2 regions of the Rahnella inusitata genome follow, and region 2 is predicted to be linked to the other one. Evidence: predicted binding sites of a transcription regulator. Region 2 holds the regulator's gene; the other holds the start of a gene.

Region 1 (16,607 bases), 140 kb from region 2:
TTTCCCCTTCCCACAGGCTCCAGATTTTAGCGGCCTCCAGTTGCACTGCGCGGTCGTTTGACGTCAGTCGCTTGTGATAAGCGGCGATCACGTCTTTGCGTTCTTCTTCTGATAAAATTGACAAAATCCGCTGCCATTTTTCCGGGAAGAATCGCGATGCCCCGTCCTGATAGTACCAGGTCAGTTCCTGCTTACGCATGGTGAAGATACCACGCAGCACCATCTCGCTGACATGTTCGGGATGCGTCTGGGCATAGGCCAGCGCCAGCGTGGAACCCCACGAACCGCCGAACACCAGCCATTTCTCAACGCCTGCCATTTTACGCAGACGCTCGATATCTTCCACCAGATGCCATGTGGTGTTGTTGTCGAGGCTCGCATGAGGCTTTGAACGCCCGCAGCCACGCTGATCAAACAGCATGACGTCATAATCATTCGGATCAAACAACTGACGGTGGACGGAGGAACAGCCGCCGCCGGGGCCGCCGTGAATAAAGACTGCCGGTTTGCCTTGTGGGTTTCCGCTGCGTTCCCAGTAAACCTGATGGCCGTCGCCGGTATCAAGCATGCCGCTGGCATAAGCCTCACGCGGTGGATACAACCCTTTTAATTTTGGCATGACATTTCCTGTTCTAGTTGGCCAGAGTATTGATGGATACATTTACAACCCAATAACAGCGCATCAGCCAGCCAACAACAAGTTGTAATCCACGAAAATCGGCTTTTTGTATGCTGTTCGCATACTTATCACGCAATTTCTTTTTCCCCCGCTAAGCGGCGGCGTATTCCGTGACTGTAAAGTACTGTTGGAAACACAAAGGAGCTTGCAACCGGAACGGATTTGGCTCTAAATAGGTGAGCAACCCAATCCACCAGCTTTAAAGAGAGGCGATTATGAGTAAAGGAATGGATAGCAAAAAGAATGCGAAGAAAAAGCCATTGAAAACCCCTGCCGAAAAAAAGGCTGATAAAAAAGCCAAGAAAGCATCTGCTTAACAATGTACTTCGTAGAATAAACCCGCCGAGCGCGGGTTTTTTTATTTAGATGAAATTTTTTAGATTTAGTTTTTCGAAGCCAGCGCTACCACGAAGGCGTACTCCAGCGCGATATCCTCGTAAGCTTTAAAGCGACCGGATTTGCCGCCATGCCCGGAATCCATATCCGTGTGCATCAGTAGCTGATTGCTGTCGGTTTTCACATCACGCAGCCTGGCAACCCATTTTGCCGGTTCCCAGTATTGCACCTGAGAATCATGCAGACCGGTGGTGACCAGCATGTGCGGATATGCCTGTGCACGCACCTGATCGTACGGGCTGTATTGCAGCATGTAGTCGTAATAAGGCTTTTCGTTCGGATTACCCCACTCGTCGTATTCGCCGGTCGTCAGCGGAATAGACTCATCGAGCATCGTGGTGACGACGTCGACAAACGGAACCTGCGCAACAATGCCGTGATACAAGTCCGGCGCCTGATTGATGATCGCCCCCATCAGCAAACCGCCCGCGCTACCGCCCATTGCATAGACCTGTTTCGCATCGCCATAGCCTTCGGCCACCAGCTCTTTAGTGACATCGATGAAATCATGGAAAGTGTTCAGTTTGTTGAACAGTTTACCGTCGTCATACCATTGCTGACCAAGCTCAGCACCGCCGCGGATATGCGCCAGCGCGAAAACAAAACCGCGATCTAACAGGCTGAGACGACTGCCGCTGAAAGCAGGATCCATACTGCTGCCGTAGGAACCGTAGCCGTAAAGCATCAGCGGATTCTGGTGCGGTTTGAAAAGTTCATGGCGGTAGACCAGCGACACCGGCACTTTCACGCCGTCGCGGGCTGTAACCCAGACCCGTTCGCTGCGGTAATTCGCCGCATCAAAATCTTTCACTTCCTGCTGCTTGAGCAAGGTGCGTTCTTGCGTATCCAGATCCAGCTCAAACAAGGTACTTGGCGTGGTCATGGAAGAATAGCCGTAGCGCAGCAGCGCGGTATCCGGTTCCGGGTTGTATGCCAGCCAGGTGGTGTAGGTCGGATCGTCAAACGCCAGCGATTTTTCTTCGCCGGTTTGCCAGTGGATTTGACGCAGATGCGTCAGCCCCTGTTCGCGCTCTTCCACTACCAGCCAGTCTCGAAACAGACTGAAGCCTTCCAGCATCACTTCTACGCGCGGTGCGATCAGCGCCTGCCAGCCGGACTCTTCGCCGTTATCACTTTTATACAGGCCGAAATTTTTGCCGTCTTTGTTCGAACGGATATAGAACTTGCCGAGGTAATGATCGAGCGCGTACTCGTGATCTTTACGGCGCGACAGAAACACCTGAGGTTTTGCCTGCGGATCGTCAGCATCGAGCAGCAAAATCTCGGATGTCGTGGTGCTGTCGAGATGGATAAGGATGTATTTTTCTGAGGTGGTTTTATCCAGCCCGACATAAAACGTGTCGTCTTTCTCTTCGTACACCAGTTTGTCGGTTTTCGGATCGGTGCCGACAACGTGGCGATAGACCTGATATGGCAGGAGGGTTTTCTTGTGTTTGCGCACGTAATACAGCGTTTGAGAATCGTTCGCCCATTCGCTGCTGCCGGAGGTGTTTTTCAGCAGATCGTCAGCCCAGGTTTCGTCATCCAGATTTTTGATGCGGATGTCGTACTGGCGGCGTGACAGAAAATCTTCAGCAACGGCCATACGTTTGTTATCACGGCTGATATCGAGCCCGCCCAGCGTATAAAACTCACTGTCTTTGGCGCGCTCGTTACCGTCGATAAGCGTCACCCACTGTTCGTGTTCGTCAGCAGGCTGGCGCAGATAAATGGCGTATTCGTTGCCCGGCTCGTAGCGGGTCTGATAGCGGAAACCGTGTTTAACATAAGGAACAGAATGATCCTGCTGGGCAATGCGCGCCACCATCTCGCCATAGAGTGTTTCGCGCAGCGCCTGATGCGGTTTCATGGCCTCATCGGTGTATTCATTTTCAGCTGTGAGATAAGCCAGAACCTGAGGATCGGTGCGGTCATCGTCACGCAGCCAGTAATAGTTATCGACGCGTTCAGTACCGTGCGCGCTCAGGATTTTAGGGCGTTTCTCAGCCTTTGGAGGTGTCATCATCGCGGGATCTCTTTGTCCTCTTAGTGGTATGACAAGAGTGACAGGTTTAGGCGGGGAAACCAAGAGACGGAAATGAAAGGAATAATGCGTCCGCCCAAGGAAACGGACGCAGGTATAACTCAGACTGGCGTGCTGTAACTGATTTCACCGAGCTGGCAATTGAGTGTCACCTGATACGTTTTGTCGGTGTGATCGCCGCGAACTTTCAGCGGAATGGTCCACTTCGCGTTATCGCCGCCGATACTGTCAGGCGCCACCCACGCCACCGGCGTAGACGTGCCGAGCGTTTTCTTGTCCGCATCCCAGCGTGGAATGCGGTTTTGCAGGAAATCACGTTTAACCAGCGCCGCAATCTCATCTTTGCTGGCGGTAGAGCAAGGCGCGACCGTTGCCGTTCTGACTTCAGGCTCCGCAGCCTGCGCTACCTGAGTCATCCCGCTCATTCCTGCTATGGCGATCACTACGCCTGAGATCATCTTTTTCATTATTCGTCTTCCCGCTTTTTGTCGATCATTACCAGTGACCTTGCAGGATTTATATCCCTACAACTGACAAGGTCATCGCTTGCGATAGATAATATAATCCCCAACAAGGTAATAACACAACATTAACAATATGACGAACAACGCATAATGCTTACCGTAAGATGATGGCTTTGCAGTTCTTGCCTTTGATCTTCCCTTCCTGCAAACGCTGCAACGCCTTTTTGGCACTCTTCTGACGAATCGCCACGTACGCGTGGATTGGGAACATATCAATTTTACCGACTTCGGCAGCGGTCAGGCCGGCTTCACCGGTCAGCGCGCCGAGAATATCACCGGGGCGGATTTTGGCTTTACGGCCACCGTCGATGCACAGGGTAGCCATGACAGGATCCAGCGCCACCGGCGTAGCGGCCAACGCCTGCGCAGCCGGCTGCCAGACAAAGGTCTGACGGGTGTAATCTTCCAGTGCGTGAACACGACCCATTTCCTGCGGCGTGACTAAACTGACGGCCAGACCGCTGGTGCCTGCACGGCCAGTACGGCCTACGCGGTGGATATGCACTTCAGGGTCGAACGACAGCTCGTAATTGATCACCAGACCGAGATCTTTGATGTCCAGCCCGCGCGCCGCCACGTCGGTGGCGACCAGCACGCGGCAACTGCCGTTGGAGAAACGTACCAGCACACGGTCACGGTCACGCTGTTCAAGATCGCCGTTAAGCGCCAACGCGCTGATGCCTTTGGCGGACAGCGCATCGCAGACATCCTGACAATCGCGCTTAGTGTTACAGAACACCACGCAGGACGTGGGCTGATGCTGATACAGCACCGCTGCCAGCAGCGACAAACGCTGATGTTTGTCGGCTTCGATAAAGACCTGCTTGATATCCGCAACGTCTTCTTCGCCTTCGATTTCGACCTTCAACGGCTGACGCTGGAATTTAGAACTAATACGCTCGATGCCGTCCGGATACGTCGCGGAGAACAGCAGAGTCTGACGGGCGGGCGGCGTGTAGCTGACCACGTCTTCAATGTCTTCGCTAAAGCCCATGTCCAGCATGCGGTCGGCTTCATCCAGCACCAGCACTTTCAGCTGATCCAGCTTCAGGGTGCCTTTACGCAAATGTTCCTGAATACGCCCCGGCGTCCCCACCACAATATGCGGCTGACGGACCAGTGATTCCAGCTGCGGGCCGATTGACTGGCCACCGCAGAGGGTCAGAATCTTGATGTTCTGGGTAAAGCGAGCCAGACGACGTAACTCTTTACTCACCTGATCCGCCAGTTCGCGGGTCGGACACAATACCAGCGCCTGAGCGTAGAACTGCGCCACGGTGATACTGTTCAGCAAACCGATCCCGAATGCAGCTGTTTTGCCACTACCGGTTTTGGCTTTGGCCAGGACGTCCTGCCCCTGCAAAATGGCAGGCAGTGAAGCGGCCTGAATCGGGGTCATTTCGGTATAACCCAGTTCGGTCAGGTTAGAAAGTTGCTCAGCGGGCAGTGTCAGGGCTGAAAAGGAATGCGTGCTCAAGGCGATAACTCTTTATGTGAGGCAAAAATCGAAGCAGCGGCAGGTGGTCTGACGCCATGGTTTGGCTAAATGATAACAGAGACGCCCGCTGACTGCCTTAAACGGCAGAAAACTGGCTGAAAAAATCCCTTGGACGCCCTGCTTTGCTCCGCGACGAATTCGGCGAACCTGCTGCGCAATCGTTTTCGTTGCCCATTAATTCAGATATACTGCGCGCCGAAATTCTCATTTTTCTTCATCACAGATCTGGGTACGAAGCTATGTTAACCATTGGTACTGCACTGCGCACCGGCGCCACCCGCGTCATGTTGTTAGGCTCTGGCGAACTCGGGAAAGAAGTGGCGATTGAATGCCAGCGTCTTGGCCTGGAAGTGATCGCCGTGGATCGTTACGCCGATGCACCGGCAATGCAGGTCGCTCATCGCAGCCATGTCATTAATATGCTGGACGGCGACGCCCTGAAACAGGTTATCGAAAGCGAACGTCCTGACTTCATCGTGCCGGAAATCGAAGCTATCGCCACCAGTATGCTGGTCGAGCTGGAAAAACAGGGTCACAACGTGGTGCCTTGCGCCGAAGCCACGCGCCTGACCATGAACCGCGAAGGGATCCGTCGTCTGGCTGCCGAAACGCTGCAACTGCCGACGTCTACTTACCAGTTTGCGGATGACGAAGCCTCTTTTCGTCAGGCTGTAGACGCAATCGGTTACCCGTGCATTATCAAGCCGGTTATGAGCTCATCGGGTAAGGGCCAAAGCCTGATCCGACGCGCAGAACAGCTGCAAACCGCCTGGGATTACGCGCAGCAAGGCGGTCGTGCCGGTGGCGGTCGCGTCATTGTAGAAGGCCTGGTGAAATTTGATTTCGAGATAACTTTGCTGACCATCAGCGCCGTTGATGGCATCCACTTCTGCGCGCCAATCGGCCATCGTCAGGAAGACGGAGATTACCGGGAATCCTGGCAGCCACAGCAAATGACCGAACTGGCCCTGCAACGTGCGAAAGAGATTGCCGAAAAAGTCGTAAAAGCCCTTGGCGGCAAAGGTCTGTTTGGCGTCGAACTGTTTGTGTGCGGCGACGATGTGATCTTCAGCGAAGTTTCACCGCGCCCGCACGATACCGGCATGGTGACGCTGATTTCTCAGGATCTCTCCGAGTTTGCCCTGCACGTTCGCGCCTTTCTTGGCCTGCCGGTGGGCAATATCCGCCAGTTCGGCCCTTCCGCCTCAGCCGTTATTCTGCCTGAGCTGACCAGCAGCAACGTCACCTTCAGCGGTCTGGAAAATGCGCTGACCGGTTACAATCAGGTTCGCCTGTTCGGCAAGCCGGAAATCAGCGGAAAACGCCGTCTGGGCGTTGCGCTGGCGATTGCAGATAACGTCGAAGATGCGGTAGAACAGGCCAAACAGGCCGCCGCTGCGGTGGTCGTGAAAGGTTAATTCCTGCGAATTTCGCACAAAAAAAACCGGACGCCTGCCAAGGCTCCGGTTTTTTTTCATCACAACGTACCTGAAAGAGAAAACTTTCAGGACGGGATGTTATTCGTCTTCGTCATCAAAAATGACGGTCACGCGATCGCCTTTGTGCGTTTCACGGATTTCTGCCGCAACGGTGGCAATGGCTTCGCCGCTGCTCATGCCGTTTTCCATTAACTGGCGGATACGATCGGCGGCCTGTTCTTGTTCGTTATGTGATAGTGAAGGCATACCTGTCAGCATGGGAGGTTCCTGTTGTACGTGGTGATTGTTGCAAGATAAACAACGCCCGCAGGCTGCGGGGTTGCACAGTATACGCCTTATTCATGCAAATCGCCTGTGCTGGTTTCCGGGGGCGGAATCTATGTTAGGATCGCAGGCCTGTAACGTCATTCATCGCGCCAGAGAAACTGAAACCCGTCATGCAACCCGCTCACTCCCTTGCTTTCCACCCTTTGCCGTATCAGCCGGACGCGCTGCTGACGCAGTTCGCGCCGCTTTCAGTTTTGCCGTGGGCAATGCTGCTGCATTCCGGCGCAGCGCAACATCAGCACAACCGCTTCGATATTCTGGTCGCCGATCCGCTGGTTACTCTGACCACACGCGGTGTGGTCACGCAGATCTCGAGTAAGGGTACCGTGGCATCACGGAAAGAAGATCCGTTTGCGTTGCTGGAAGAACAGCTCTCCGCCTCGAAACTGCAGGCGGAAACCTCTGATGATTTTCCGTTTCTGGGCGGTGCACTCGGCCTGTTTGGCTACGATTTGGGCCGCCGCGTTGAGACGCTGCCAGACATCGCGCAGCGCGACATAACGCTTCCGGACATGGCGGTCGGTATTTATGACTGGGCGCTCATTGCCGATCACCATTTACAGCGTCTGACTCTGGTGTGTCATGGCGATATTCAGGCGCGTATACGCTGGCTGGAACAGCATACGCAACCGGTGAACAGGCTGCCTTTCCACCTTGATGCGCCGTGGCAGGCCAATATGAGTCGCGAAGAATACGGAGTGAAATTCCGCCGGATTCAGGAATACATTCACAGCGGCGACTGCTATCAAATCAATCTGGCGCAACGGTTCGCCACGGCCTATCAGGGTGATGAATGGCAGGCGTTTCTGCGGCTGAATCAGGCCAACCGCGCGCCCTTCTCGGCGTTTCTGCGGTTGCCGGAAAACGCCGTGCTCAGCCTTTCTCCCGAACGCTTTATCTGGCTGAAAGACCAGCAGATCCAGACGCGACCAATTAAAGGCACGCTGCCGCGCTGTGAAGATCCGGCCGAAGATGCCCGTCAGGCGGAACGTCTGGCAGCATCGGAAAAGGATCGCGCCGAGAACCTGATGATCGTCGATTTACTGCGTAATGACATTGGCCGGGTGGCGACGCCCGGCAGCGTGCGGGTGCCGGAATTGTTTGTCGTCGAACCCTTCCCGGCGGTGCATCATCTGGTCAGCACGATTACCGCCGAATTACCGGCTGACTGCCATGCCAGCGCCCTGCTGCGTGCCTGTTTTCCAGGCGGCTCTATCACCGGTGCGCCAAAAGTCCGCGCGATGGAAATTATCGAAGAACTCGAACCCCAGCGCCGCAACGGTTATTGCGGCAGTATTGCTTACATCAGCTGCTGTGGCACGATGGACAGCAATATCACCATCCGCACTCTGCTGACTGAACAGGGTAAAATCTATTGCTGGGCAGGCGGCGGGATTGTGGCGGACAGTCAGGAACAGGCAGAATATCAGGAGACGTTCGATAAAATCGCCCGCATTTTGCCGCAGTTAGGAGATGCTCAGCCGTGAGTTTGCTGGAACAACACCCGCCGGTGCAGACATTTTCGCCCGCAGTGAAAGATTTCATTCTGCGCTTTCAGTTACAGCAGCCGCGCAGGCCCGCGCCGCTGCTACGCGGCACCCGCCATGCAGCAGTGTTGATCCCGATTATTTGCCGCGAAGAACCCACGATTTTGCTGACCCGCCGCTCAGACAGCCTGCGCAAGCACGCCGGTCAGGTGGCGTTTCCGGGCGGAGCGGCGGATGCCACGGATGCGTCGATTATCGCCACTGCGCTGCGCGAGACGCAGGAAGAGGTCGCCATCCCTCCTGAGCAGGTACATATATTAGGCACTTTAGCCCCGCAGGACAGCAGCAGCGGTTTTCAGGTCACGCCGGTGATCGGCCTGCTGCCGGTGGATGTCACCTTCCATCCGGCGGAAGATGAAGTGGCGGAAATATTCGAAATGCCGCTTCAGGAAGCTTTCGATCTGGCCCGCTATCATTCTTTGGATATTCATCGCCGTGGCACTCATCACCGGGTGTATTTATCCTGGTATCAGCAGCAATTTGTCTGGGGATTAACGGCGTCGATCATTCGTCAGCTGGCCCGGCAGGTTAAAGACTGACCTCAGTGGTTACACATCGATCACACTTTCGCATCAAATAAGTTTATTTCATGCGAAAATAGACACTTTTGCCCCAAAGCCCTTTTACACTATAGATCTAGCCACAAATTCATTTGTGGCTGTCAGGGATCCCGTTCCCTGCCGTTTTCCATTACAGGAGTATTCGACGTGATTAGCGTTTTCGACATGTTCAAGGTCGGGATTGGCCCTTCCAGTTCCCATACTTTGGGCCCGATGAAAGCCGGTAAACAGTTCGCTGATGACCTGCTCGAACAGGGCATGATGCCTGCCGTTACGCGTGTCGCCGTGGACGTTTTTGGCTCCCTCTCGCTGACAGGTAAAGGCCACCACACAGATATCGCCATTATTTTAGGTCTGGCCGGTAACCAGCCTGACACCGTTGACATCGACGGCATTCCGCACTTTATCCGCGACGTTGAGCAGCGTGAGCGTTTGCCGCTCGGCACCACCCAGCACGAAGTCGATTTCCCGCGTGACACCGGTATGGTGTTTCGCAGCGAGAACCTGCCGCGCCATGAAAACGCCATGCAGATCCACGCGTTTGCTGGTGACAAACTGGTGTACAGCAAAACGTATTATTCAGTTGGCGGTGGTTTTATCGTCGATGATGAGCATTTCGGCCAGCCGGTACTGGATGAAGTGTCCGTTCCTTTCAGCTTTAATTCGGCCAGTGAAATGCTGGCAAAGTGCAAAGAAAATGGCCTCTCGCTCTCCGGCTTGATGATGCAAAACGAGCTTGCACAGCACAGTAAGCAAGAGATTGAGCAATATTTCGAGAAAATCTGGCACACCATGCAGGCGTGTATCGATCGCGGTTTAAACACTGAAGGCGTGCTTCCCGGCCCGCTGCGTGTTCCGCGCAGGGCATCGGCTCTGCGCCGGATGCTGGTGTCCAACGATCAGCTGTCTAAAGACCCGATGAACGTGATCGACTGGGTGAATATGTTTGCGCTGGCGGTGAACGAAGAAAACGCCGCCGGTGGCCGCGTGGTCACTGCTCCGACTAACGGTGCCTGCGGGATTGTTCCGGCGGTGCTGGCGTATTATGACAAGTACATTCAGTCCGTCAGCCCGGATATTTATCTGCGCTATTTCCTCACCTCCGGCGCTATCGGCATTCTTTATAAGATGAACGCGTCGATTTCAGGTGCGGAAGTGGGCTGCCAGGGCGAAGTCGGCGTGGCCTGTTCAATGGCCGCCGCCGGTCTGACTGAATTACTGGGCGGCAGTCCTGAGCAGGTTTGCGTGGCGGCGGAAATCGGTATGGAGCACAATCTGGGGCTGACCTGTGATCCGGTGGCCGGTCAGGTTCAGGTGCCCTGCATCGAGCGTAATGCTATCGCGTCGGTGAAAGCCATTAACTCGGCACGCATGGCGCTGCGCCGCACCAGTGAGCCACGGGTTTCTCTCGATAAAGTGATTGAAACCATGTACGAAACGGGCAAAGACATGAATTCCAAATACCGCGAAACGTCACGCGGTGGTCTGGCGATAAAGGTGCAGTGCGACTGATATTACTGAGTTTTTCTCTTGGCGGCGTCACATTGCCAGATGGTTTTTGGCCGTGTGACGCACAAAATACCGCACCGGTACTATCGTGTAGCCATTAACTCTTCGCTAAGAACAACCTTTTGTATTATCAATACATAATGGATATGACACTTGCTTTATACCCCGCGGGTACGGCATGCTGATTTCCGCGTGTTTAGCCACTCAGGCTGCTTCAATAGGTTCTAGCGCTCAAACGTCCAGGATTCACAGGTGTAAAATGCGTGACAACGTCACAGACAGGGATTTTCTTTCAGTTTTACACCCGATAAAGAGAAAGAGCCTGCTTCGATTTACAGCTACTATCAATAATAACAAAACGGCTGTTACGCCCAGGTAAACCCTTTATAAATGACTATTTGTGAGCCTGCACATTACACGGGATACAAGGATTAGAACGATGCTGTTCTCCCAGACCGGACTTGCGAAGTATCGCTACTATCGCCTTGCGTTGGCCGGCGCTATGGGTTTATTGACCCTTATTCTTACGCTGGGTATTCGTATTTACGAACAAAGTCGGGTTATCTCTGCGGATCAACAACGCGTGGCGATGCACACCGTTGAAAAACTCGAAAAACTCCTTGAACCGGCTTCCCAGGCCGCGCGAAAAACACACGTTGACCCGGAGCTCACCTGTCGTGAATTACAACCTGCCATGCAGCAAACCGTGGCACGCATGCAAACCTTGCGTTCTATCACGCTGGTGACCAATGGCACAATTACCTGTTCAAGCCTAATTGGCGCGCTGGATCTGAGTTTCAGCAAAACCCTGCCGGATATCGCTCAGGGCCGAACGCGGCTGGAGCTTCGCGCAGCAAAATTAAGCAGGTTAGATATTCCTACTTTGCTGCTCTGGCAACCTGCCACGGCTGATAATCTTAACGGTGAACTGTTCGTCTATAACATCGGGATCCTGTCGAATTTCCTGCTCGAACCACAGCCTCCGTATGCGCGCCATATTGTCCTGAACGTGGTGAAGCAAAGCCTCGAATATGGCAAGAATGAAATCATGCAAAGCATGAATTTACCGCAGCGACCGTTGCTGACCGTAAAATCACCGAACTATGATTTTTCCGTGTCAATTTATGGTGAGGAAGCGTCCGCGCTGGCCTGGTCCGAACTGGCTTCCCATCTTCCTCTTTCGGTGTTGATCAGTTTGCTGACCGCAACGGCGGTCTATTTGTTATCCGGCAGCCGGATCAGTCTGGCGTATCCGATAAGCCACGGGATTTCGCACCGCGAATTCAAAGTCTATTGTCAGCCGATTATCAACAGTGTCGATGGCCGCTGTATTGGTGTCGAAACGCTGATGCGCTGGAAGAATCGCCGACAGGAATGGGTTTCGCCCGATGTTTTTATTCCGCTGGCAGAACAGCATGGGCTTATTATCGGGCTGACACGCTATCTGATTAAAACGGTTACCGATAATCTCTCCGTCTTCCCCGCCACTTCCGGTTTTTACGTCAGTATTAACGTCGCCGCGCAGCATTTTAATAATATGGAAATTGTGGATGACATCCGCAAAATCTGGCTGCCTGCGCAGCCTTCTGTCTCGTTAATGCTGGAACTGACTGAGCGCACGCGCTTGCAGGAATTGCGAGCCGCCGAGATTTCACAGTTGAAAGAGATGGGGATATTACTGGCGATCGATGATTTCGGTACCGGCCACAGTTCACTAAGTTATTTGAAAACGCTGAACCCGGACGTGCTGAAGATAGACCAGGCGTTTACCGCCTCGATTGGTACTGATGCGATCAACGCAACGGTTACCGATACTATCATCACGCTGGCGCAGCGGCTGAATCTCAAGCTGATTGCCGAAGGTGTCGAAACTCGTGAACAGGTCGATTATCTGCGTAAACGCAAAGTCGATTCCCTGCAGGGATACTATTTTGCCAGGCCGATGCCGATTGAGGTATTCCCGATCTGGCTGGCGCGGTATGAGAAATCCACCCAGGCCATGCAACCGGTTGATGAATAATCGCTGAGAGTAAGAAGCATAAAAAACGGCGACCGGAGTCGCCGTTTTAAACAGAAGTGAACCGCTATTACTGGTCTTCTTCCCAATGGTCTTCAGACTGGATTTTCGTGATCCGCACGCGCTCGATCCGATAATCTGTCACGTCGAGAATTTCAAAGTGCAACGAGGCCATTTCAATCACTTCACCTGCGACCGGCATCTGGCCAGATTTCGATAACAACAGACCCGCCAGTGACGCAAAATCATCGTCCGGGCTGACCAGCGTGTTAATGTCCAGGATCTGCTGTAACAGATGTAAATCCGTGCCACCCTTGGCTATCCAGGAATCACCGTCGGCAATCACGTCTGGCGTTTCGTCCTCGTCCGGGAATTCACCGGCAATCGCTTCCAGCACGTCCAGCGGCGTAACCAGCCCCTGAATCACACCAAATTCGTTGCTGACGACCACCAGACGGCCTTTCGCTTTACGCAGCACGGCCAGCAGATTGATGACATCCATCGTTTCCGGCACCACGATCGGTGGCGTTTTCTCGGCAAAGGCCACGATGCTTTCACCCTTTTCCAGCGCCACCAGCAGATCTTTCGCCCGCACCACGCCGATCACGTCATCCAGAGAATGACGGCAAATCGGGAACAGACTGTGCGGCGTGTCCAGCAGCTGGCTGCGGATTTCAGCCGGTGAGCGTTCGCAGTCCACCCAGGAGATCTCGGTGCGCGGCGTCATGATGCTGCGCAGCGAACGCGAGGCCAGCGTCAGTACGCCGGTTATCATGTGACGTTCTTCTTCCGCAAAAGTCTCATTGGCAGGAACGGTATCACCTGAGGGTTCGTCTTCATTCTGATGCTGACGTTTCCCGCCCATCAGACGCTGAATCGCCTCGGCCGTACGTTCACGCATCGGTCGTGTGGACTGGCTTTTCAGGAAGTTACGGCGTGCAATCTGGTTGAACAATTCAATCAGAATGGAGAAACCGATCGCGGCGTACAGATAACCTTTCGGAATATGGAAACCAAAACCTTCAGCAATCAGGCTCAGACCGATCATCAGCAGGAAGCTGAGACACAGCACCACCACCGTCGGATGATTGTTCACAAAACGGGTCAGCGACTTCGACGCCAGCAGCATGACACCCATGGCAATCACCACTGCCGTCATCATGACGTACAGGTTGTTGACCATGCCAACGGCGGTAATCACCGCATCGAGTGAGAACACGGCGTCCAGCACCACAATCTGCGCCACGACCGACCAGAAGCTGGCGTAGCCGCGGTTTTGCGAACCGTGCTCTTCATGCCCCTCCAGCCGTTCGTGCAACTCCGTCGTCGCTTTGAACAGCAGGAATACCCCGCCGAGCAACAGGATCAAATCGCGTCCGGAGAAACTGAACTGCGCAATGCTAAACAGCGGCGTGGTCAGTTTGACCATCCACGAGATAAGCGACAGCAGGCCTAAACGCATAATCAGAGCTAGGGATAAGCCGATGATACGTGCTTTATCACGCTGTTTTGGTGGCAGTTTGTCCGCAAGGATGGCGATAAACACCAGGTTGTCGATACCCAGAACAATTTCCAGAACGACAAGTGTCAGCAAACCGACCCATATTGAAGGGTCCATCAAAAATTCCATGTCAGACTCCGCAATGAGTTAAAGAAAAAAGACGCAAAGAAACGCGATTCGCTGGGCAATCAGAGACCTGGCAAAGTGTTTTAGCTGTATGACTTACAGATGAAAGCGGTTTCAGTGCGGCAAAAATCAGGCCCATTGGGGCGGATTTGCCGGTAACGATGAGGTGAAAAAGCGAAGAATAGTGACGTCGGTGACAGTCCATAGGGAGGGCTGAGGCCCGGTACTCCTGTTCAATTATTTGGAAAATCACTTTATCAGGAATGATTATCGGACGAAAGTGCGATCTTTTACCTCCTGCATTATTCTGAAACATCTATGCTGTTTTATTAGGCACGTGGAAGCGTATTCACAATACGTCTTTGAATAACGGACAGTCGTCACAAAATTTATTTTTTCACACACTAAAATAAATCACGTCGCACAACCTGTTGAGGTTCTGCCGTTTTACTGTTTATCAGTGTTATCAGAAATTAACGGACATTAGTGGGTTCATTCTCACGCAGGGAACGCTCTGTCCGCCTCAGGAATAAAAACGGGCGGATATCATCATCAGCACCATTACTTATGTGCATAACTCTTAACCGAGTTAACAGAGGAGGTAGCGAGTGAGTATTGCTATTATCATCGGCACGCACGGGTCAGCAGCTGAACAGTTGTTGAAAACAGCGGAAATGATTTTAGGTGAGCAGGATAATGTCGCCTATATCGATTTCGTACCCGGCGAGAATGCCGAAACCCTGATCGAAAAGTACACGGCAAAGTTGGGTGGTTTAGACACCAGCAGCGGCGTCCTTTTCCTGGTCGACACCTGGGGTGGCAGCCCGTTTAACGCCGCCAGCCGCATTGTTGTCGATAAGGAAAATTACGAAGTTGTCACCGGTGTTAACATCCCTATGCTGGCAGAAACTTTCATGGCCCGTGATGACAACCCGTCCTTCGCAGAACTGGTTGCTATTGCAGTGGAAACCGGACGTATCGGCGTGAAAGCGCTGAAAACCCCGGAACCTGCCACAGAAGCGCCTGTCGCCGCACCGGTACCGAAAAAAGCCGCCCCGGTTCAACCTTCCGGTCCGAATGACTACATGAAAATCGGTCTTGCCCGTATTGATGACCGCTTGATCCATGGCCAGGTCGCGACCCGCTGGACCAAAGAAACCAACGTCAACCGCATTATTGTCATCAGCGATGAAGTGGCTGCCGACACCGTGCGTAAAACGTTGCTGACTCAGGTTGCTCCTCCTGGTGTTACCGCACACGTTGTCGACGTGGAGAAAGCTATCCGTGTTTACAACAACCCGAAATACGCCGGCGACCGCGTGATGTTGTTGTTCACCAACCCAACCGACGTTCTGCGTGTGGTTGACGGTGGCGTGAAGATTACATCGGTCAACATTGGTGGTATGGCATTCCGTCAGGGTAAAACCCAGGTGAATAACGCCGTGTCCGTCGACGAGAAAGATATCGAAGCATTCAAAAAACTGAATGAAAAAGGTATTGAACTTGAAGTGCGTAAAGTGTCCTCGGATTCACGTCTTAAGATGATGGATCTTATTAATAAGATGAATTAATAAGCACAGGCGTCAAACGCAGATTTTCTCAACGTTATCTGCATCTGATGTGCTTGTTTTTACTCAGCGTCCTTTGGTCATAGGAGAAGTGCAATGGAGATCACCACACTACAAATTGTGCTGATATTTATTGTTGCATGTATTGCCGGGATGGGTTCGATTCTGGATGAATTCCAGTTTCACCGTCCGTTAGTTGCCTGTACTTTGATCGGTTTTGTTCTGGGTGATGTTAAAACCGGGATCATTATCGGCGGTACGTTGGAAATGATCGCGCTTGGCTGGATGAACATCGGTGCTGCTGTTGCGCCGGATGCCGCCCTCGCCTCCATCATTTCTACCATTCTGGTTATCGCAGGCGGACAGTCTGTCGGTGCCGGTATTGCATTAGCCATCCCTCTGGCTGCAGCAGGTCAGGTATTAACCATTATCGTTCGTACTATCACCGTTGCCTTCCAGCATGCTGCTGATAAAGCCGCTGAGAAAGGAAACCTGAGCGCGATTACCTGGATCCACGTTTCGGCGCTGATTCTGCAGGCAATGCGTATCGCTATTCCAGCCGTGATTGTTGCTGTTTCCGTGGGTACTGCCATCGTTCATGACTTGCTGGCATCGATTCCGGAAGTGGTCACCAACGGTCTGAATATTGCGGGTGGTATGATTGTCGTCGTCGGTTACGCCATGGTCATTAACATGATGCGTGCTGGCTACCTGATGCCTTTCTTCTACCTCGGTTTCGTGACTGCGGCATTCACTAACTTCAACCTGGTTGCACTGGGTGTGATTGGTGTGGTGATGGCAGTGCTTTACATCCAGTTGAGCCCGAAATACAACAAATCTGCGCAAGCAGCGGCAGCTCCGGGTGTTAACGA
Region 2 (16,607 bases):
TCGATGCGGTGGCCTTTGGCCGCAGCTATATCGCAAACCCGGATCTGGTGGAGCGTCTGAAATCTCACGCCCCGCTTAATGAACCAAAGCCAGAAACTTTCTACGGCGGCGACGCTCAGGGTTACACCGATTACCCAACGCTGTAATCGTTTAAACCAGTAGTCTCCACCTGCAGGCGACCGATACCCTCCGGTCGCCTTTTTTTGTTCACAGATTCAGCACCTGTTCTGTGTTTTACAGACAAAACCGCCTCTATCGGTTAGGCTGAACCTGATTGTTCTCATCCTGCAAATAAAGAGGAACCTATGCGTTTACTCCATACCATGCTTCGCGTCGGCGATCTGCAACGTGCTATCAGCTTCTACACTGACGTTTTAGGTATGCGTCTGCTGCGTACCAGCGAAAATACCGAATACAAATATTCTCTGGCGTTTGTCGGATATACCGATGAAAGCGAAGGCGCAGTCATTGAGCTGACCTACAACTGGGGCGTTGACAGCTATGACCTCGGCACTGCCTACGGTCACATCGCATTAGGCGTCGATAACGTGGCGCAAACCTGCGACGACATCCGCAACGCCGGTGGCAAAGTCACCCGTGAAGCGGGCCCGGTCAAAGGCGGCTCCACCATTATCGCGTTTGTGGAAGATCCGGACGGTTATAAAATCGAGCTGATCGAATCCAAACACGCAGGTCAGGGTCTGGGCAACTGATACGTTGCTACCCGGCTTCAGGGCGCGAAAGCGCCCTTTTTATTGCCCGCTTTATTGCCGAATGTTTACCTCACGCCTGCAAGTGGCGGCAAAATTTGTCATAATGTGCGCTGAATTCGATGAAGATAAGAAACTAATGGCCGAGAATAGTGACATTAACGCGCTGAAAGGCCGTTTCCGTGGTTTTTATCCCGTAGTGATCGACGTAGAAACTGCCGGGTTTAACGCCAAAACTGATGCGCTGCTGGAAATCGCGGCGATCACCCTGAAGATGGACGAAGACGGCTGGCTGGAAAGCGACGAGACCGTGCATTTCCACGTTGAGCCGTTTGAAGGCTCCATTCTGGTGCCCGAGGCGCTGGCTTTTAACGGGATCGACCCAACCAATCCGCTGCGAGGCGCGGTCAGTGAATACGATGCACTGCACGAGATTTTCAAAGTCATCCGTAAAGGGATGAAAGAGCAGAATTGCAACCGCGCAATCATCGTGGCGCATAACGCCAATTTCGATCACAGCTTCCTGATGGCCGCTGCCGAACGCGCCGGTCTGAAACGTAACCCGTTCCATCCGTTTGCCACGTTCGATACCGCTGCATTAAGTGGTCTGGTTCTCGGGCAGACTGTACTGGCGAAAGCCTGTATCAGCGCGGGCATGGTCTTCGACAGCAGTCAGGCGCATTCCGCCCTGTATGACACCGAGCGCACCGCAGAACTGTTCTGCGAGCTGGTGAACCGCTGGAAACGTCTCGGTGGCTGGCCGCTGGCAATGAGTGCCGATGAGCAGGAAGATGAAACTGCATCGGAAGAAAATCAGCGATAGAAATGCTGATGATCGCAACGCGTATAAAAACAAAAAGAGCGACATCATGTCGCTCTTTTCTATTTCATTTACCGCCGTTCAGGCAGGCAATGACTTCTGGTGATTATTCTTCAGATTCAGAAGATTTGTATTTCTCAGCCGTTTCTTTGATCAGCTGTTGCAGTTCGCCGCGCTGATACATCTCAATGACGATGTCGCAGCCGCCGACCAGTTCACCATCTACCCACAGCTGCGGGAACGTTGGCCAGTTGGCAAACTTAGGCATTTCTGCGCGGATGTCCGGGTTCTGCAAGATATCAACGTACGCGAAGCGTTCGCCACAGGCAGACAGCGCCTGTACAGCTTGTGCAGAAAAACCGCAGCTTGGCAGTTTTGGAGAACCTTTCATGTACAGCAGAATCGGGTTTTCAGAAACTTGCTTCTGAATTTTTTCAATAGTTGGAGTGGTCATTTCTTGCTTCCTCAAGCCGGTACAGGCTGTCACGGTCATTACTCTTCACGCGCAGCACTCAAAAACGGTGCTGAATCACACTACCCTCTATTGTAACGATGGCAGCTGTCAGATAAAAACGCCATTTTTTGCAGGGTCTTTCGCAATACTGGCATTTTATTTCACTATTTTCGGTGCTTGCGTCAGGGTTCACAAAATAAAAGATTCATCGAGAATAACATTTTTAGCGGTCGGGTTAACACCGGATTTGCAATTCGCCATGGTTTAGCTCAAATATTAACACACTGAAATATGGTCATTTTTTTAACTAAAAATGGCGTTTATTTCAGCATAAAAAAAGCTATTAACTTTTTCTCACAATATGATCTAGAATCGAGGCAATTCGTGCTGTTTTGTCTGGTTCTTTTAGGCAATACTCTGACATCTCTGATGTTTAACCTAACCACTCATGGTAACGAAGCTATGCGCTTACTGTTCACGCTTTTTGTGCTGCTCTTTACCCAGCTATTTTTGAATATAGCCCAGGCCTCACCGCAGACCCGTGTTGCGGCCGATCAGAAAAAGAATCACGTTAACCAGGTTACCCCTGAAGAACGCCGAAAGCGTAAGACGGTTGCTGCCAAAACCACAAAAAAAACCAAAGTGGCACCGGTCAAAGAACAACAGAGCCACGAAAAGAATGCGAAGAAGAGAGTTAAAAGCACCGAACTGGTTAAGCGAAAAAACGCTTCAGAGAAAACAGTAAAAACAACGCGGGCTGAGAGCAAAAAAGAAAAAACACTCAAGACCACCCGGGCCGAGAGCAAATCCACCAAGAAATCTAAAACCCAGGCTCTGGCAAAAAACGCCACGACGAAGGCCAGCAAGAAAGAAGCCTATGGTCGCCACCGTAAAGGTAAAAAGTTAGTTGAAGAAGACAGCAAGCCGATTACATTAAGTGCGACGCATAAAAAACGTTATCAACATGCGCAGCAAACGGCGATGACCAAGCTGATGCATCAGGTCGGCAAGCCTTATCGCTGGGGTGGCACCTCACCTAATACCGGATTCGATTGCAGTGGTTTAGTTTATTACGCGTACAAAGATTTGATTCGCATTAAAATGCCGCGCACGGCCAACGAAATGTACCACCTGCGCGACGCAGCGCCGGTGAAACGCGGCGAGCTGGAATCAGGCGATCTGGTGTTCTTTAGAATCAATAACCGCGGAGCCGCGGACCACGTCGGGGTTTACGTCGGTAACGGCAAATTTATTCAGTCTCCGCGTACCGGTGAAGACATCAAAATCACTTCCCTGGGCGATGATTACTGGCAAGACCATTACGTGGGCGCACGTCGGGTAATGACCCCGAAAACGATCCGATAATAAACAGTTCGTTAAGTCTGAAGTTTCGCTAATCAGCCATTGAATAGCATTTAACGAAGCGTTTCTGCAGGGAAGAGTATCGGCGCAAAGGTCACTGCGTAAAATAGAAAGGGCGATTCCTGTAACAGGTAATCGCCCTTTTTATTGCCTGACTTGCGCGTCTTTTAGTTCATTACTGCGGTGAAGCTGAAAGCGACAATCACGAGCAAAGCGCAAACCGTGGTGATTAATGACAATTTTAGATTGCGGTCCATAAAACCCCCTTACAGATCAATTGTGGCGCTTCATTTAGCCACACTAAATGTGTGCCAACGCATTTTCTCATACTTCCCGGCTAAAATCCCGCGTTGATTCATGCGCGATAACCCACAATAACACTTCCACTTTCCTGCAATATAAGAGAAAATTGTCGGTTACCACGCCTGTGTGCCGGTCGATTTCTCCCGAGGGCGCTTTACGCCTCACTCTGACGAACTCACCCAACGATTTCACTGCCTTTTTATAAGCCCGCAGTGAAATCCACGCAAGCAAACGATTAACATAATGCTAACGTGCTGAAACACGTGAGTTCAGGAGTCATTCCTTACATGGCAACGATTAAAGATGTCGCAAAGCGCGCTGGCGTTTCCACCACAACCGTGTCGCACGTCATCAATAAAACACGTTTCGTCGCCGAAGACACCAAAGCCGCGGTTCTGCTGGCCATCAAAGACTTGCACTACTCACCAAGCGCCGTCGCACGCAGCCTGAAGGTCAATAACACTAAAACGATCGGCCTGCTGGCGACGTCAAGCGAAGCGCCCTATTTTGCCGAAGTGATTGAAGCCGTGGAGAACAGTTGCTTTTCCAAAGGCTACACGTTGATTTTGTGTAACTCACACAACAATCTGGATAAGCAGCAGGCCTACCTGGCGATGCTGGCACAAAAACGTGTCGATGGTTTGCTGGTGATGTGTGCGGAATACCCTGATGAACTGCTGAACATGCTGGAAGAATACCGGTCAATCCCGATGGTCGTAATGGACTGGGGCGAAGCGCGTAAAAACTTCACCGACAGCATCATCGATAATGCGTTCGAAGGCGGATACATGGCCGGACGCTATCTGATTGAACGCGGCCATCGCGATATCGGCGTGATCCCGGGGCAGCTGGCGCGTAACACCGGCGGTGGCCGCTTCCAGGGTTTTGTGAAAGCGCTGACCGAAGCCAATATTCCTTTGCGTGAAGAATGGGTCGTCCAGGGTGATTTCGAACCCGAGTCAGGTTATCAGGCTATGCAAAAAATCCTGATGCAAAAGCAACGCCCGACCGCCGTGTTCTGTGGCGGTGACGTCATGGCGATGGGCGCGATTTGTGCAGCCGATGAATTCGGTTTGCGCGTTCCTCAAGACATTTCCGTTATCGGATATGATAACGTGCGTAATGCCCGTTACTTCTCACCAGCGCTGACCACGGTGCATCAGCCGAAAGAGCGTCTGGGTGAAATGGCCTTCACGATGTTGCTCGATCGCATCGTCAGCAAACGAGAAGAATCTCAGACCATCGAGGTACATCCGAAGCTGGTAGAACGCCGCTCAGTGGCCGATGGCCCTTTCCGCGACTATCGCCGTTAATGTTTGCCTTTACTCTTTGCTATTAATGCTTTTAACGCCTGCTTTTGCAGGCGTTTTTATGCAACACGCGCATTAATTTTTAGTGAAAATTTGTCACGATAAATCATATCTGACCCTTATTATTTATTAAGTAAATTCATTTATTACATGAATTAATCCACTACAAATAATTACCTTCATAATATCATTCGCGTAAGTTATCTATAAAAAAAACAATACAAAATACATATTAAAAAAAATTTCCCTATATATTACAGGCAAATGAAGATTACACATGATTTCAGAAAGCAGACTAGCACAATTAAAATTTCACTTTCCAAAAAGGTTCAACTAATATCCTTCACCTTTTGAAATGGAAGTAAGGAAAATCTAATGGAATGGAAACCGAGTGTACTCGCAACACTCATCTCTTGTGCTATTTTCAATACCCACGCAGGAGTAATGCGTGAAGATGTATCGGTACAAGACTACCGGGACTTCGGTGAAAACCTGGGTAAATATACCCCCGGAGCCGAAAATGTAGAGGTTTTTAAAACTGATGGTACGTCTGCGGGCTTCTTAAATTTCCCGATCCCCGATTTTAGCTCCACTGATGACTCCGCCGTTGCAACGTTAATTTCACCCTCTCACATCGTGAGCGTTGCTCACAACGGTGGCTATAAATCAGTAAAATATGGAAATAATGCGAAGTATTCTTACACTTATCAACTCATCAGCAGAAATGTCGATCCCTCAGGCAGAGATTTTCATGTTCCACGCCTAAATAAAGTTGTAACAGATGCGGCACCAGCCCCCATGATGCTCGCTAATGATGCCCGTAACGATCATGAAAGATATAAATATTACACTCGGGTTGGTTCAGGCACTCAAGTCCAGGTCATTCCGGGAACAAATAAAACCAAACAGCTAAGCAGCGCTTATAAATGGAAATCGGGCGGGACAATGATTAATCCCACCTTTGAAAACTGGAGATTACGGTGGACAAACTACGCGCCAGACGATGCGCGTACGACGCCTTTTAGTTCTGCTGCGCAAGGTGGCGATAGCGGAAGTCCGCTATTTGTCTATGACAGCGTAGATAAACAATGGGAATTGTACGGTGTAACGACGTCGGGTAATGGTTCACCCCCTTACGCGTTGACCACGTATAACTTAGATCTGCAGACAGCCTTTATAAAATCGATCATTGATTCAACGACGGATCCCGATGTCGTGGATGTGCAGGCTGATGGCGATATTCATTGGGGGACCGCCGCTATAACCCAGGGCGATTCTCAGTGGATATGGCATGGTCTAAGCTACGCGCTCCCTACTCAGGCAACCAATGATCAACTGAACGCAACACACGACCTGCGTTTCAATGGCGAAGGTGGTCAACTTGTGCTGGATTCTTCCGTGAATCTGGGCGCGGGTAAACTTCAATTTTCCAATGATTATCGCGTCACCTCCGCGACAGGTGCGAATGCCACCTGGGTGGGTGGCGGCGTAGAAGTGGATGATGGTAAAACGGTTGACTGGGAAGTTAACGGCCTCAAAGGCGATAACCTGCATAAAATCGGTGAAGGGACACTGTATGTAAATGCTACCGGCGTTAATGAGGGTGGACTGCGAGTCGGTGACGGTACCGTGGTGTTGGCCCAACAAGCTGACCAGAACAATAATCGCCAGGCATTTTCTACCGTCACGTTGGTCAGTGGCCGTCCAGTTGTGCAACTTGGTGACGAGAGCCAAATTGCCGGCGATCAGATTCAATTTGGTGCGCGCGGGGGCACTCTTGACCTGAATGGTTACGATATGTCTTTCGCGACGATAAATCACAATGACGATGGTGCGATTATAGCTAACACCAACGATGCTGAACAATCTACGTTGACGCTAAACAACACTTCTTCCCAGAGTTTTATCGGTCATTTAGGCTCGTCGGAACATCCTGATGCGCTTAATATTGACTATGTCCCGGCAGGAGATAATAGCTGGAACTTTGCTGGCGGAGTGGATGCTAATGATATGACAGTGCGTGCGGGCACTGCGATCTTCAGTGGACGAGTGACTCCTCATGCGGCCGGTACGGTCTTCAGCGATGACTGGATCAACGAAAGTTATCATGTGAATCATCTGCTGGTTGAAAGTGACGCCGATTTTATTCTGAATGAACATGCTTCAATGGTCGGCAAGGTGACGCTTGCAGAGCGCGCCAGCATGCAAATGACAGGTAAAACACACTTCACCGGTGATATTGAAGTGGGTAAGCAGGCAAAACTGGTGGCCGTCAATGATACAAGCACATTGGCAAGCACCGATGGCACGGTGGATAGCTGGCTTAATGGTCAAATTTCAGGCGAAGGGTCGCTTGAAAAATACGGCAGCGATACCCTGTACTGGACCGGCGAAAATACCTTGACCGGCGGCGTAGAAATTTATGGCGGGACACTTAAACTTCAGGGTTCTGTGGCTTCGGATATGATTTTGCACGATGCGACTGAGTTAGCGGGTGCGGCCACCATGAATAATCTCACGCTGGGTGATAATGTCATACTGCGTCCTTATGCTGAGCCAAACTTACTAACAGCGGGGAGTTTTACTGCCGCCTCTCAGGGAGTTAATGGTAATTTCATAGCCGGCAATAACACTCACCTCTATCTGCGTACCGGGATGGACGAGCAGCAATCAGTCAGTGATACGTTATTGATTTCAGGAAACGCTGATGCAGCTCAGGCTGTCACGTTACATGTTGATTTATCCGGCAATGGTTATATGACCGACGTGAATAATAGCGGTATCGCCGGTTCTGCCGAAGGGATATCACTTGTTCAGGTCGGGGGAACGTCGACGAAAGACACTTTCCAGCTTGAGCATGGGTACGTCGCAAGCGGACCATGGCAGTATTCCCTCTATACGTTTGCCCCTGGAAAAAGTGATGCATCACAGCGTCTGGTTGACGGCATAGGAAATCAATATTGGGATTATCGTCTGGAAACACGTTATTTGACCGAGGGTGATGAACCTTTACCCATTCCAGACCCGACTCCGGATGTGCCAGATGTTGTTCCGGATCCTACTGTGGATGTGCCTGACGTTGTTCCGGATCCCACCGTGGATGTGCCTGACAACGTTCCGGACCCCACTCCTGTTGCCCCGGCACAACCGGGCCGCCTGGCTGTGATTCCGCAGGTTCCTTCATACTTGTCGTTGCCATCAGCATTGCTCAGCTATAACAGCCGGGTGACACAGACTTTCCAAAATCTGACAAACACCTCCACCATGGAAGGGCCCGAAAGCGAGCACTACCCTCTCTGGCTCCAGTACATCAATGGTGAAGATAACTATCACTCATCGCTGGGTTTTACTGATTACGGATACGATTACACCCAGAAAGAACAAGGCTGGTTACTTGGCGGCAAAGTGATGCACCTGGGTACCGACGAGCAATATCTGGCATGGAATTTAGCCATTTCCAATGCGGATTTGAAAGTTACGCCGGATGCAAAAGACGGTAACAGTGAAGGCAATTACAAAACCTACGGGCTGACTTCTTTACTGACATTCCATCATCAAAGTGGCTGGACATTCGACCTTGGTGCGGACATGACCAAATACGATGGCGATGTTTCGACCGAGGCGCGTGGAAAAGTAGCAGACATTGATGCTTATTCCTGGAGTGGCACACTGGAAAGCAGCTATCCCTTTGTCTTTGGCGAGCATGAATTTGCTCCAGTATTGGGTGCAGGCATCCAGGTGCTGAGTGTGGATGATTTCACCGACATCGACGATGTTGACGTGCATTACGACAATATTGTCCGCCCGACAGGAAAAGCAGGTATGCGTTATCGTTACAAACTGCGTAACAGCGCTGTGGGCAACATGATGCTTTATTCCAGCACTTATCTCACTAAAGACTTCAGCGATACGCCAGATGTATGGGTTAGCAGCACCCGTAATCACGATGTTTCTTCAACATTTGATATGGGAACACCGGGAAGTTCGGCGACGGTTGACGTTGGGGTTATTAATGAACTAACACCGTTCATCTCTCTAAATACCGGTTTCCAGTATCAGCAGCGTCTGAGCAGCGATGATGAAGGCATTAACTCGTGGCAGGGCAATGCAGGGGTAAAAGTGACGTTCTAAAAGAACATTCACAATGCAGGTAAAAATCCATCTCGTGAAGGGATGGGTTTTTATTTTCTAATCGCGCAGCCATTCCTGATTCATCGTATCCGTATCGCCCATGTATTCCAGCAGCCACGCCAGTGATGGCGACGCATTACTTTGATCCCACGTCAGGCAGCACGGGCTGTCCGGGAATCGGTTCTCCAGCGTAAGAATCTGGAGTTTTTTTTGCTCAATCCATGGCATGACGCGATGAACTGGCATCATGCCCACGCATAATCCCTCGGTCAGACACTCCAGCGCACAGGTCCAGTCGGGCACCACCAGACGCCGTTGGTTATCCAGCGTCCAGGTATCGCGCTTAGGTAAGGTCCGCGAGGTATCCTCCAGACACAGCGCCGGATAAGGGCGCAGCTGCTCGTCGTTGAGCGATCCGGTGTGTTGCGCCAGCGGGTGCTGCGGGCTGACCACGCAGTGCCAGTCCATAAAGCCCATGTCGCGAAAACTGAAACGGCCGCCGACCGGTACGGCGCGCGTTGCACCGATAGCCACATCCGCACGGCCATCCACCAGCGCATCCCAGACACCGTTAAACACCTCCGAGTGAATAATCAGTTCGGTATCCGGGAAATGCCGGTAAAAATCCAGCACCAGACGACGTGTTCTGGCCGGTTTAACAATCCTGTCCACCGCCACACGCAGTTCGCCGCGCCAGCCGTTGGCTACCTGCTGACACTGGCGCCGCGTGGCTATCATTTTTTTTGTCAGAATTCGGGCTTCATCAACAAAAACCTGCCCGGCCGGAGTCAGTACAACATCCCGATGCCGCCTTTCAAACAGCGGAACGGCCAGCCATTGCTCGAGCTGACGGACGGTGTAGCTGATAGCAGAAGGCACACGGTGCAGATCTTGCGCTGCTGCGCTGAAACTGCCGGTTCGTGCTACTGCATCCACCACTTCAAGTGCATATTCGGACCACATCAGTTAGCCTTCAATTTTTTTGATAGCAGACTGCAAATATTAGCGTTTCACAAGACTGTTATCAAAGCGTTAAACTCCGCATCCGAACCTATTTCTGCGTCAGATCATCTGCAATAAACACATTAATGAGACCAAAATGAAACCCTCCTTTGGATTTATGCTCTATCTCGCCGGATTGAGCATGCTCGGCTTTTTAGCTACCGATATGTATTTGCCTGCATTTAGCGCAATGCAAACCAGCCTGATGACCAGTCCGGGTATGATCAGCGCCAGCCTGAGTATTTTCCTCGGCGGCTTTGCTGTCGGGCAACTGCTGTGGGGGCCGCTCTCCGATCGTATAGGCCGGAAACCGGTGCTGCTGATCGGCCTGACGCTGTTTGCCATCGGCTGTCTTGGGGTTCTGTGGGTGGAAAATGTCCGTGCTCTTCTGGCGCTGCGTTTCCTGCAGGCGATGGGCGTTTGTGCTGCTGCTGTCACCTGGCAGGCGATCGTCGTTGATCGTTTCTCTGCGGACGTGGCGAAGAAAACGTTCGCCAGTATCATGCCGCTGGTTGCCCTTTCCCCAGCGCTCGCTCCGCTGCTTGGCGCATGGGTATTGAATCATTTTGAATGGGAAGCCATTTTCGCCCTGCTGACGGTCGTTGCGGTGCTACTTGTTATCACCACGCTCACTTTGCGAGAAAACAAACCTGCTGAGCATCCGCCTGAAAGTAAAGCCGGATTCGGCACCTTACTGAAATCCCGCGTTTACACCGGCAACGTGATGATTTATGCCACCTGCTCTGCCGGTTTCTTCGCCTGGCTGACCGGATCTCCGTTTATTTTAAGCGATATGGGTTACTCACCGGCGGTCATCGGCCTGAGTTACGTACCTCAAACGATCGCTTTCCTGCTGGGCGGTTTTGGTTGCCGAATGCTGATCAGTAAACTGGATGGCAATAAAATTCTGCCGTGGTTGCTGGCGGGATATTGCCTGAGCGTGGTCTGGCTTTTCGTTATCGCGATGTTCACCGATGCCGGGTTGGTGAGCTTGTTAATACCGTTCTGTCTCATGGCTTTGGTGAATGGCGCAATCTATCCAATTGTTGTCGCAAATGCATTAATGCCATTTCCTGCTAATACAGGCAAAGCCGCCGCGTTGCAAAATACACTTCAGTTAGGTTTGTGTTTTATCGCCAGTCTGATGGTTTCCGCATTTATTGCGCATCCACTGATGGCGACAGTGACCACCATGCTGTCTACAATAGTGTTGGTCGTGTTGGGTCGCTGGCTGTCACAACGGCAAGTAAACCAACAAGTTTGCGTGGAAGAAACCCCGCAGGAAGTTGAAGCACAACATACTCACTGATCGCGATAATGACCTTTAGTTACAATCACTTAAAGGTCATTAGCATCCAAAGCGATTAACTATTGAGAATGTATGCAGTCGAGCCTATACTCAATAAAACCTCTAAAAATAACACTTTTACAAAACTTTTATTACAAGCTTTTGTGTGCCCCGCGGAGTGCGTCACACTATTTTTCATGGATGATTGTCCTGCAAACCTTGTAGTTTGTGGGGGTTTTTCTAAATTTCCTCTGTTGGTGTCGAATATCGGACGAGGCGCTCAGTCGTCTGTTCTCATAAAGACCTGCAAAATAGCCTTTGCTTTTCCCGGCAGGTTAATAAGTCAGAAGAGAAAGTGATGGAGAAGCTATGAGTTCATCGTGTATAGAAGATCAAAGCATTCAGGATAATCAGTGGTATCGGATCGTCAGCGAAATGTTATCCTCCGCGGATATCCGGATTAATGGTAACCGCCCTTTTGACCTTAAAGTAAAAAACACTGACTTCTACAAGCGTGTTTTGCAGGAAGGTTCTCTGGGTTTGGGTGAAAGTTATATGGACGGCTGGTGGGAATGTGAACGCCTGGATATCTTTTTTCAGCGCGTATTGCGAGCCGGTTTAGAAGATAAACTTCCCCGCCATTTTAAAGACACACTTCGTATCGCAGCTGCGCGTATTCTGAATCTGCAATCCCGTAAGCGCGCGTGGATTGTTGGTAAAGAGCATTACGATTTGGGCAATGATTTATTTACACTTATGCTCGACCCTTATATGCAATATTCCTGCGGCTACTGGAAAGATGCGACCACCCTTGAGGAGGCGCAGGAAGCCAAACTCAAAATGATCTGTGACAAGCTGCAATTAAAACCGGGCCTGCGCTTGCTGGATATCGGTTGTGGCTGGGGCGGATTATCTGAGTACGCGGCGCGCCATTATGGCGTCAGCGTGGTGGGTGTGACGATTTCTGCTGAACAGCAAAAACTCGCGCAGGATCGCTGCGAAGGGTTGGATGTCACCATTCTTTTGCAAGATTATCGTGATTTAAACGATCAGTTTGACCGCATCGTCTCCGTCGGTATGTTTGAACACGTTGGGCCGAAGAATTATCAGACCTATTTCAATGTTGCTAAACGCAATATTAAACCCGACGGTATTTTCCTGCTGCACACCATAGGTTCGAATAAAACAGACCTGAGCGTGGATCCCTGGATTGATAAATATATCTTCCCGAACGGCTGCCTGCCTTCGATTCAACAGATTGCACACACCAGCGAATCCCTGTTCGTGATGGAAGACTGGCACAATATTGGCGCAGATTACGACCGCACGCTGATGGCCTGGCACGAACGCTTCCAGCAGCACTGGCCGCAACTGGCTGAACGTTATGGCGACCGCTTCCACCGGATGTTCACCTATTACCTCAACGCCTGCGCCGGAGCTTTTCGCGCACGCGATATTCAGCTGTGGCAGGTGGTATTCAGCCCGCAGGGTGTAGACGGCGGTATCCGCGTTCCGCGTTAATCTCGCGGGCCCTGGTCAAAAAAAAACCGGACAGCCTTTTGTGTCCGGTTTTTCTTTATCTTAACGAGGATAAAAAGGTTTATTCCGCCTTTTCGATCATCGCCTTCGCCGTGGCAATAGCCGCTTCACGACTTTCTAACACGCGTTCTACCGTATCGACAATCGCCTGAGTTTGCGGATCGATCTCGATATTAATTTTGTCACCGAGACGCTTAGCGCCTAATGTCGTTCGCTGTAGCGTTTCAGGAATTAAATGCACGCAGAAACGGGTACGGGTCACTTCACCGATGGTCAGACTAATACCGTCGATGCCGATATAACCTTTATGTAATACATATTTCATCAAATCTTCATGTGGCATTCTGAACCAGATTTGACGGTTATTTTCGGAAGTCAGAATTTTGGCGACTTCCGCGGTGCAAATAATATGGCCCGACATTAAATGGCCGCCGATCTCATCATTAAACCGCGCAGCGCGTTCCAGATTGACCTGATCGCCGACGTTTAAATCGCCGAGATTAGTCAGACGGAGCGTTTCTTTCATCAGGTCAAAGCTGACCAGATCGCCCTGCACTTCCGTTACCGTCAGGCAACAGCCATTGTGCGATACAGAAGCGCCGAGCTGGAGGTTATCCAGCATATCTTCTGGCATGCGAACAATATGGGTACGGAAATTCGGTTTTTCGTCAATCGACACTACCGTTCCGGTTCCCTGAACAATTCCGGTAAACATAGCCCTTTCCTCAATGCTGAATTCTGTTGTATTAAGACAACGCTGACGCCAGTTTGCCGCAGATTTAATTGAAAGCCAAATCTGCACGGCACAAATAGCACTGCCTGATTGGATATCATTATTTAACCGACCATTAACAGCATCGTTTGCTTAAAAAAAAGGAAGCGGTACAATCTTCGGGCTATTCTCTTGTCTTTAATGCCACCTGACGTGGCGTTTTTTCATCCAATATAATCAAAAATAAAGGTGTATGTGTGCAGAAGTACCTTGCAGAAGCGCGGGTCTTATTAGCGCTTGCCATCCCGGTTATCCTTGCGCAAATAGCCCAGACCTCCATGGGCGTGGTGGACACAATCATGGCAGGTTCCGTCAGTGCAACGGACATGGCCGCCGTCGCCGTCGGGACCTCCATCTGGTTACCGGCTATTTTATTCGGACACGGTTTATTACTGTCGCTGACGCCGACGATTGCCCATCTCAATGGCGCAGGCCGACGGGATAAAATCGGTCATCAGGTACAACAAGGGTTCTGGCTGGCCTCGGGTGTTTCCGTGCTGATCATCGCCTTGCTGTATCACTGCGATCAGATTATCGGCCTGATGCATAACATCGATCCGGAACTGAAAGAAAAAGCCGTCGGCTATTTACGCGCCATTATGTGGGGCGCACCGGGCTATTTATTTTTCCAGGTCCTGCGCGATCAGTGTGAAGGATTGTCGAAAACAAAGCCGGGCATGGTCTTTGGTTTCATCGGCCTGCTGGTGAACATTCCGGTTAACTACATTTTCATCTACGGTAAGTTCGGTGCCCCCGCGCTTGGCGGCGTCGGGTGTGGTGTTGCAACGGGTACGGTGTATTGGGTTATGTTCTTTATGATGCGCTTTTACGTGCGCCGTAATTACACGATGCGCGATATCGTCCCCGCAACACGCTTCGCCAAACCCGACTGGCCAACGTTACGCCGCCTGACTCAGCTCGGCATGCCGATTGCGCTGGCGCTGTTCTTTGAAGTGACACTGTTTGCCATCGTCGCTCTGCTGGTTTCTCCACTGGGGATTGTGGCAGTGGCCAGCCACCAGATCGCGCTGAACGTGGGCTCGCTGATGTTTGTCGTCCCACTGTCGCTCGGCGTGGCCGCGACGATCCGCGTTGGTTCGCAATTGGGGAAATCCTCGGTCGACGGCGCCAAAGTGGCTGCATATACCAGTATCTTCACCGGAATTATCATGGCCTGCTGTACGGCCTCGACAGCGATTCTCTTTCGTGAACATATTGCCGCACTCTATAACGACAGCCCTGAAGTCGTGATGCTGGCTTCCCATCTGCTGATATTCGCGGCCTTGTTCCAGATTTCAGATGCCATTCAGGTCATCGGCAGCGGCATTCTGCGCGGCTATAAAGATACGCGTTCTATCTTCTATATTACGTTTGTCGCCTACTGGGTGCTGGGATTGCCGGTCGGATACATGCTCGGGCTGACGGATTTCCTTGTTCCGAGGATGGGGCCGAGCGGGTTCTGGTGCGGCTTTATTCTCGGGCTGACGTTTGCCGCCGTGATGATGACGTTCCGTATGCGCTGGTTACAGAAGCAACCTTCATTCACGATTTTGCAAAAAGCTGGCCGATAGGTTTACCGGTCACGCACGATGAATTATTCACCGGTGCGTGGCCTTTTCTCCCTCCCTGATGGCCGTTATGCCTAAAAAAACAACGCAATGCGCATAAGCTCGTCAGTCGCGCACAATATGTAAGAAAAATGTCTTTTTTCCCTTGCCAGCCTTCAGAGACGTCGTTAATATTCGTCCCCGTCGCCAACACTGGCTGACAAGAAAGAAAACGATGCGTCCGTAGCTCAGTTGGTTAGAGCACCACCTTGACATGGTGGGGGTCGGTGGTTCGAGTCCACTCGGACGCACCAATTTCTTAGCTGTACCGTTGCATGATGTGCGTCCGTAGCTCAGTTGGTTAGAGCACCACCTTGACATGGTGGGGGTCGGTGGTTCGAGTCCACTCGGACGCACCAGCAACTCTTATTACTCTCTCGCCTTTACCTCTGCAGTACTTTCCTGATTCAAACACCTTCATTTCCACAGAACCTTTACCCCTGATCTTCCCAACGGTATATCGACAGACTCCTTGCGCCCATTGGTCTTCTTGTCGGCTTATTTCGTCTTTGTAGCATTTTCGAAAGTCACGTAACGAAACTGTTATGCCTGTGATTTCCCCGCTGCCCGCTTTGGATATTTGCGCAACAACGCTCAGTCATCTGCCCTAAGCTTGCGCATTATCACGTTTTTTATTTGGTTTCCCACCTCGTTCCCCTCTATAATACGCATCGTCTCTTCGATTGAATGGTTTCAGCCCCTTGATCTGTCGATATCGCACTTATATAAGCGTGACCACTCCCGTAGCGATCTTAAATCGCACTAATCGCTATGCTTTGGCTGAACTAACTACACCATTCCTTTCACAGTCTTCTACGCTTAGTAATGATTTGATCAACCAGGCAAGACTTCAATTCCGCGCGGGCAGCCATGCTGTCAGGCAAACACGTTTCCAATCCATCACAACTTGTAGATAAAATCGTCATGAAAAAGACCAAAATTGTTTGTACCATCGGACCGAAAACTGAATCCGAAGAAATGCTGACCAAACTGCTTGATGCAGGCATGAATGTAATGCGTTTGAACTTCTCTCACGGTGATTACGAAGAGCACGGTCAACGCATTAAGAACATCCGCAACGTGATGGCCGCGACTGGCCACAAAGCAGCTATCCTGTTGGACACCAAAGGTCCTGAAATCCGTACCATGAAACTGGAAGGCGGCAAAGATGCTGCACTGGTTGCGGGCCAGACCTACACTTTCACCACCGACCAGAGCGTAATTGGTAACACTGAACGCGTTGCTGTGACCTACGCTGGCTTTGCTGCCGACCTGAAAATCGGTAACACCATTCTGGTGGACGATGGCC

The links. The regulator PurR, encoded in region 2, represses purine synthesis genes. The targets are predictions, from matches to a motif close to CANGCAAACGTTTGCNTG.
Region 1: I2123_RS09805 (L-serine ammonia-lyase) is a predicted target of PurR. The motif match lies at 9,117-9,134, and genes of this name have one in related genera.

What each region holds. Positions count from the first base shown of each region.
Region 1 is NZ_CP065024.1:2,085,389-2,101,995, reverse strand. It holds gene pip (prolyl aminopeptidase) at 1-619, opposite strand, end outside; gene I2123_RS09840 (S9 family peptidase) at 1,062-3,101, opposite strand; gene yebF (protein YebF) at 3,221-3,586, opposite strand; gene dbpA (ATP-dependent RNA helicase DbpA) at 3,738-5,126, opposite strand; gene purT (formate-dependent phosphoribosylglycinamide formyltransferase) at 5,381-6,559, shown strand; gene I2123_RS09820 (YoaH family protein) at 6,659-6,838, opposite strand; gene pabB (aminodeoxychorismate synthase component 1) at 7,018-8,394, shown strand; gene I2123_RS09810 (CoA pyrophosphatase) at 8,391-8,993, shown strand; gene I2123_RS09805 (L-serine ammonia-lyase) at 9,162-10,526, shown strand; gene I2123_RS09800 (EAL domain-containing protein) at 10,963-12,543, shown strand; gene I2123_RS09795 (TerC family protein) at 12,611-14,170, opposite strand; gene manX (PTS mannose transporter subunit IIAB) at 14,776-15,738, shown strand; gene I2123_RS09785 (PTS mannose/fructose/sorbose transporter subunit IIC) at 15,832-16,607, shown strand, end outside.
Region 2 is NZ_CP065024.1:2,220,898-2,237,504, reverse strand. It holds gene nemA (alkene reductase) at 1-146, shown strand, start outside; gene gloA (lactoylglutathione lyase) at 306-713, shown strand; gene rnt (ribonuclease T) at 817-1,533, shown strand; gene I2123_RS10495 (Grx4 family monothiol glutaredoxin) at 1,637-1,984, opposite strand; gene I2123_RS10490 (C40 family peptidase) at 2,447-3,349, shown strand; gene cydH (cytochrome bd-I oxidase subunit CydH) at 3,514-3,603, opposite strand; gene purR (HTH-type transcriptional repressor PurR) at 3,937-4,962, shown strand; gene I2123_RS10475 (S6 family peptidase) at 5,335-9,090, shown strand; gene punR (DNA-binding transcriptional activator PunR) at 9,148-10,053, opposite strand; gene punC (purine nucleoside transporter PunC) at 10,190-11,401, shown strand; gene cfa (cyclopropane fatty acyl phospholipid synthase) at 11,750-12,901, shown strand; gene I2123_RS10455 (riboflavin synthase subunit alpha) at 12,981-13,634, opposite strand; gene I2123_RS10450 (MATE family efflux transporter) at 13,889-15,262, shown strand; tRNA gene I2123_RS10445 (tRNA-Val) at 15,476-15,552, shown strand; tRNA gene I2123_RS10440 (tRNA-Val) at 15,581-15,657, shown strand; gene pykF (pyruvate kinase PykF) at 16,223-16,607, shown strand, end outside.